2 regions of the Enterococcus sp. DIV0840 genome follow, and region 1 is predicted to be linked to the other one. Evidence: a T-box and tRNA genes for the amino acid it is inferred to sense, from the RefSeq annotation. Region 1 holds a T-box; the other holds one or more tRNA genes.
What was found. The T-box of region 1 lies ahead of tyrS (tyrosine--tRNA ligase). A T-box ahead of a tRNA ligase gene usually reads a tRNA of that ligase, here a tRNA-Tyr.
Positions count from the first base shown of each region.

Region 1 (3,250 bases):
GCGGACTCGTTTAACTCTGAATGAAAAATAGGAAAAATTGACTGTGACGCTCTTTGTCACATTCTATTTTTATCTTTTTTTCGAGGAGTTAGTCCGCGAAGCTAGATAATATAAAAGCCTAATGGGCTCGTTCAGCTCAGACTGAAAAATAGGCAAATATGAGAGTGGCGTTTTTTTCCACAATCAGATTTTATCTTTTTTCCGAAGAGCAAGCCCACGAAGCTAGATAATACATAGCGATAATGGTTCTTTTAATCACTATATACTTCTTAGCAAGCATTTTTTATTATAAAACTTTTTTGTATTTTGTCCAGTAAATTGAATGGATACGTGTAAAAAATCAAACAAAGAAAGGTGAAGCAAAACTAAATTAGTTTTGCTTCACCTTTTAAAAGTAGCGTCATTCTTGTTTACTTAGAAATTAATTTCACTAAAGTGTATTGTTTTTTACCTTTTCTCACAATAATGAATTTTCCGTCAAAGCTGTGCTCTGCTGTAACGACAAAGTCCAATTCTTTAATACGGTCACCATTGATTGAAATTGCACCATTTGTGATATCTTCTCTCGCTTGGCGTTTAGAAGGTTCGATTCCTAGTTCGATCAACCAGTCTACAAGAGTTTGATCAAGTGTTTCTGTTTCAATAGTAGGCATGTTTTTAAAGCCTTCTTCAATTTGTTTAGAAGTTAGATTCTTTACATTACCTGAGAATAATGCTTCTGAAATGGCTAGTGCATCATTTAAATCAGCTTCACTATGAACAAATTTTGTCATTTCGGCAGCTAATACGCGTTGCGCTTCACGTAAATGTGGTTCTGTTTGGACTTTGACTTCTAAGGCATCGATTTCTTCTTTTGTTAAGAAAGTAAAGAATTTCAAGTATTTGATTACGTCACGGTCGTCTTGGTTTACCCAGAATTGGTAGAACTCGTAAGGTGTTGTTTTTTCTGGATCAAGCCAAACGGCGCCGCCAGCTGTTTTACCAAATTTTGTTCCATCTGCTTTTAGCATTAATGGAATTGTTAAACCAAAGGCTTTTGCATCAGCGCCTTCTTTTTTACGAATCAAGTCTAGCCCCGCTGTAATATTGCCCCATTGATCTGCTCCACCAATTTGCATGCGAACATTATTGTTTTGGAATAAGTGTAAAAAGTCCATTGATTGTAGGATTTGGTACGTAAATTCTGTAAACGAAATCCCTGTTTCTAAACGGCTTGCTACGATATCTTTGGCAAGCATTGTATTGATGTTGAAGAATTTACCGTAATCTCTTAGAAAATCTAAAAGAGTAAGGTTGTGTGTCCAGTCGTAGTTATTTACGAGTGTTAATGTGTTGTCAGTATCTACAGCAAATAGTTTTTCCATTTGTCTTGTTAAAGAATCAACATTGTGTTGAACAGTTTCCATTGTTTGCAATTGACGTTCTGTCGTGCGTCCACTTGGATCTCCAATCGTTCCCGTTGCGCCACCGATCAAAATAAATGGATGGTGTCCGAAAGCCTGGAATCTTTTTAGCATCATAAAAGGAATCAAGTGCCCGATATGCATGCTATCTCCTGTAGGGTCAACACCGCAATATAGTGAAATGCTTTCAGTTTCAACGTATTCACGTAAACCTTCGCTATCTGTTTGTTGGTTGATGGCGCCGCGCCATTCTAATTCATCAATAATGTTTGTCATGTTTCTTCTTCCTTTCCTAAATAAAATAAAAAACGTCCCATAGGCTATTAGCCTATGGGACGAACTCCGCCGTGTTACCACCCAAATTGTATATGAAAAATCATATACCTCTCAAATCTGTATCGTAGATAGACGCCTACTTACGGTAGGAAACTAAAAGTGTAATTCACAAAAAATGTATATGCCAACTCGCACTAAATGTTGACTCTCTGAAATAGGGACATTCTTGCTACTTCGCTTTATTAAAGTTTGATATGTTATTTTGTAGCAATTCTACGACAAATAAGCCAACTTGTCAAATACTTCTTTTTTCCTTTTATTATTTTTAAATGAGGTATTTCTCATATAACTCGATTTTTGTTTAATCTAGGTTTTTTTGAAAGTATATAAAGACAAATATAATTTCTAACAATTGCGAACGACCTTTTTACAATTAGATGTTTTATGTTATTTTTTTCACACAAAAGCTTTAGTGCAGTGGAGCGCTGACGCGCTGTATAGAGTAGATAAATGTTAAATAACGGCCTTTTTTTTAATTCTGCTCTTTTTGACCTGAGGCTTAAAGCTACCTATACTTTGGGAGTGATTTCACATGTGGGAAACAAAAAATAAATTTAATCAGGAGGTCAAATAGAAACATGAATAAGAAATTATCATTATTTGGATTAATTGGAATTACCATGGCCTTTTTTGGAACGGTTCGTAGTGTTCCAACATTAGCATCAACAGGATGGGCACAAATTTTTTATATGTTGATCGCAGCATGCTGCTTTGCTTTACCAATTGCTTTGATTTCAGCTGAGTTATCAACTGGCTGGCCAGAAGAAGGCGGCCCTCAAGTGTGGGTACGTAATGCTTTTGGAGAAAAATGGGGTTTCGTTACTTCATGGTTATTATGGGTACAAATGTTTTTCGGAATGGTGATGGTTGCTTCAACCGTAGGAGTATTACTAGGTTATGTGATCGATCGCCCAGATTTAGGACACAATAATTTATTCATTTTTATCATGATATTGGTTTCTTATTGGGGCATTACATTGCTGAATTTGAAATTTGACATGGTAAAAATTGCAGGTGACTGGGGCGCTGTGATCGGTGTTTATATTCCTTTTGTGGCATTAGTTATTTTAGGCATGATGTACATGGCTAAACATGGGATCAACCAAGATAGTTATTTAGGTCATTTTGAAGCGAGCAAGTTATTACCTGATTTTAGCGATTTAGGTAGCTTACCGACATTAACAGGAATTATCTTCATTTTTGCTGGAGTAGAAATTTCATCTGTCCATGCAAACAATATCGATAATCCAAAACGTAATTATCCAATCGCTGTGATTGCTTCTGTTTTACTATTAGTTGTATACAACTTAGCAGCTGGTTTGAGTGTGGCAGATAGTGTGCCAGCTGGAAAAATGGAACTTGCTAATATCACTTAACCATTTGTGATCATGACACAAGATTTAGGAATTCCAGCAATTTTCAATCATATTATTTCCTTGATGATTTTAATCGGTGTTTTAGTTCAATTGAGTGCTTGGGTTTTAGGTCCAAGTAAATCAATGATCAAAGTA
Region 1 is NZ_CP172876.1:2,391,410-2,394,659, reverse strand. It holds gene tyrS (tyrosine--tRNA ligase) at 411-1,679, opposite strand; T-box leader at 1,732-1,934, opposite strand; partial or broken gene tyrP (tyrosine-tyramine antiporter) at 2,318-3,250, shown strand, end outside.

Region 2 (3,250 bases), 740 kb from region 1:
CTATAACGGTCCTAAGGTAGCGAAATTCCTTGTCGGGTAAGTTCCGACCCGCACGAAAGGCGTAACGATTTGGGCACTGTCTCAACGAGAGACTCGGTGAAATTTTAGTACCTGTGAAGATGCAGGTTACCCGCGACAGGACGGAAAGACCCCATGGAGCTTTACTGTAGCTTGATATTGAGTGTTTGTACCACATGTACAGGATAGGTAGGAGCCGATGAACCCGGAACGCTAGTTTCGGTGGAGGCGCTGGTGGGATACTACCCTTGTGTTATGAACCCTCTAACCCGCACCACTTATCGTGGTGGGAGACAGTGTCAGGTGGGCAGTTTGACTGGGGCGGTCGCCTCCTAAAGAGTAACGGAGGCGCCCAAAGGTTCCCTCAGAATGGTTGGAAATCATTCGCAGAGTGTAAAGGCAGAAGGGAGCTTGACTGCGAGACTTACAAGTCGAGCAGGGACGAAAGTCGGGCTTAGTGATCCGGTGGTTCCGCATGGAAGGGCCATCGCTCAACGGATAAAAGCTACCCTGGGGATAACAGGCTTATCTCCCCCAAGAGTCCACATCGACGGGGAGGTTTGGCACCTCGATGTCGGCTCGTCGCATCCTGGGGCTGTAGTCGGTCCCAAGGGTTGGGCTGTTCGCCCATTAAAGCGGCACGCGAGCTGGGTTCAGAACGTCGTGAGACAGTTCGGTCCCTATCCGTCGCGGGCGTTGGAAATTTGAGAGGAGCTGTCCTTAGTACGAGAGGACCGGGATGGACTTACCGCTGGTGTACCAGTTGTTCTGCCAAGGGCATTGCTGGGTAGCTATGTAGGGAAGGGATAAACGCTGAAAGCATCTAAGTGTGAAGCCCACCTCAAGATGAGATTTCCCATTTCTTTAAGAAAGTAAGACCCCTGAGAGATGATCAGGTAGATAGGTTGGAAGTGGAAGTGCAGTGATGTACGGAGCGGACCAATACTAATCGGTCGAGGACTTAACCTAAGAAACGAATAAAAAAGTGTTTAACCACGTTTTGATTACGTACTTCAATCCAGTTTTGAGTGAATAATCACTCAACTTAATAGCAACAACACCCAGTGTGGTGGCGATAGCGAGAAGGATACACCTGTTCCCATGCCGAACACAGAAGTTAAGCTTCTTAGCGCCGATTGTAGTGAAGGGTTTCCCTTTGTGAGAGTAGGACGTCGCCACGCTAATTATTCCGGCATAGCTCAGTTGGTAGTAGCGCATGACTGTTAATCATGATGTCGTAGGTTCGAGTCCTACTGCCGGAGTTCCTTAATATAGGACTTAATGAGTAATGCTTGCTTCTTTTAACTTTGGAGAGTTGTCCGAGTGGCCGAAGGAGCATGATTGGAAATCATGTAGACGGTGAACGCTGTCTCAAGGGTTCGAATCCCTTACTCTCCGTATTAAGTTTTTATTGGCCCGTTGGTCAAGCGGTTAAGACACCGCCCTTTCACGGCGGTATCACGGGTTCGATTCCCGTACGGGTCATTTATATTTATTGGAGGTTTAGCTCAGCTGGGAGAGCACCTGCCTTACAAGCAGGGGGTCGGCGGTTCGATCCCGTCAACCTCCATTAAATTACGGTTTGGTAGTTCAGCTGGTTAGAATGCCTGCCTGTCACGCAGGAGGTCGCGGGTTCGAGTCCCGTCCAGACCGTTTTATTATTTTTTGGCGCAGTAGCTCAGTTGGTAGAGCAACGGATTGAAGCTCCGTGTGTCGGCAGTTCGATTCTGTCTTGCGCCATTTGGAGGAATAGCGAAGTGGCTAAACGCGACGGACTGTAAATCCGTTCCTTAGGGTTCAGTGGTTCGAATCCACTTTCCTCCATTACATAGTAGGGATATAGTTAAACGGTATAACTACGGTCTCCAAAACCGTCATTGTGGGTTCGATTCCTACTATCCCTGTTAAGTAATATTTTATGGCGATTGTGGTGAAGTGGTTAACACAGCGGATTGTGGTTCCGCCATGCGTGGGTTCGATCCCCATCAGTCGCCCTTAGATTTAATTTTATTATATATTTTATGGCGATTGTGGTGAAGTGGTTAACACAGCGGATTGTGGTTCCGCCATGCGTGGGTTCGATTCCCATCAGTCGCCCTTAGATTTAATTTTTATTATTGGGGTATAGCCAAGCGGTAAGGCAACAGGTTTTGATCCTGTCATGCGTTGGTTCGAATCCAGCTACCCCAGTTTTCTCTTTTAGAGAATCTTTAAATTGTGATATGGCGGTATAGCCAAGTGGTAAGGCAGAGGTCTGCAAAACCTTCATCACCGGTTCAAATCCGGTTACCGCCTTGCAAATTATTTCATGCCGGCGTGGCGGAATTGGCAGACGCGCTGGACTCAAAATCCAGTGCCCGCGAGGGCGTGCCGGTTCGACCCCGGCCGCCGGTATAATTGATACATCAACATTTTCGATTGTTGATGTATTTTTTTTATTGATTTTAAAAAGTAAAGTCTCCATTTAAGTGAATTGGATTTAAAACCAGAAATAAATGAGATTATCGATTTAAAAGGAGAACTACTGTATCTTGTAGGGATAATGAAAGCTTTGAACAATTCGTTGAAGGCAATAATGGTGAATGGATAAGCATAACTTTGTTGATAAAACTGAAATCAATAGGAAAAAACAAAATGATTTCTACAACAGGTGAGAGTGGCTAGGTATTTCTTGTAATATTTGGACTATTCATTTCTATAGCATCAGTTATAACGTTAAACCTACGAAAAAAGATTTATAACGAATAACAAATTAAAAGGGAGGAAAGACATTAAGTTGTTTTTCCTCCCTTTTAATATATAGACAATGACTTAAGTAGATCAGTCATCTAATTTACTTGAAAATAATTGCTCGACTTGTTCTTCAGCCCACTGGCACCAGCGAAGTTCCTCTTCACACATTCGTATTCTTTTTTGGATAACCAAAAATCGTCCAAAGTTTTTTTTCTGTTCTTCTGGATCAGTTAATTGATCGATTTGCGCTTGTTTCGCTTGGTTTTTTTTAAGCATTTTTAATTGATGCTGTTTTCTTTCAAAAAGTAAACCTTTAACGGTATCTTTATCTAAAATTGATGCTACATATATTTTTGCAAGAAATTCATCTTTTTGAGAAGGTTCTTTTGTTTCCTCTTGGATCCAAGTGTTGACGATATTTTCTCCTTTTTTAGTCAAATGATAGATTTTTTTTTGTGAATGCTTCTCGTCATTTTCGACTGAAACATATTCTTCCTTC
Region 2 is NZ_CP172876.1:1,652,132-1,655,381, forward strand. It holds rRNA gene IGL98_RS07810 (23S ribosomal RNA) at 1-987, shown strand, start outside; rRNA gene rrf (5S ribosomal RNA) at 1,084-1,199, shown strand; tRNA gene IGL98_RS07820 (tRNA-Asn) at 1,207-1,280, shown strand; tRNA gene IGL98_RS07825 (tRNA-Ser) at 1,328-1,416, shown strand; tRNA gene IGL98_RS07830 (tRNA-Glu) at 1,432-1,503, shown strand; tRNA gene IGL98_RS07835 (tRNA-Val) at 1,516-1,588, shown strand; tRNA gene IGL98_RS07840 (tRNA-Asp) at 1,598-1,671, shown strand; tRNA gene IGL98_RS07845 (tRNA-Phe) at 1,686-1,758, shown strand; tRNA gene IGL98_RS07850 (tRNA-Tyr) at 1,762-1,842, shown strand; tRNA gene IGL98_RS07855 (tRNA-Trp) at 1,852-1,922, shown strand; tRNA gene IGL98_RS07860 (tRNA-His) at 1,940-2,012, shown strand; tRNA gene IGL98_RS07865 (tRNA-His) at 2,043-2,115, shown strand; tRNA gene IGL98_RS07870 (tRNA-Gln) at 2,137-2,208, shown strand; tRNA gene IGL98_RS07875 (tRNA-Cys) at 2,243-2,313, shown strand; tRNA gene IGL98_RS07880 (tRNA-Leu) at 2,329-2,412, shown strand; gene IGL98_RS07885 (PadR family transcriptional regulator) at 2,839-3,250, opposite strand, start outside.
Region 2: it has a tRNA-Tyr gene. The T-box ahead of tyrS (tyrosine--tRNA ligase) is inferred to sense a tRNA for this amino acid. The anticodon was not compared.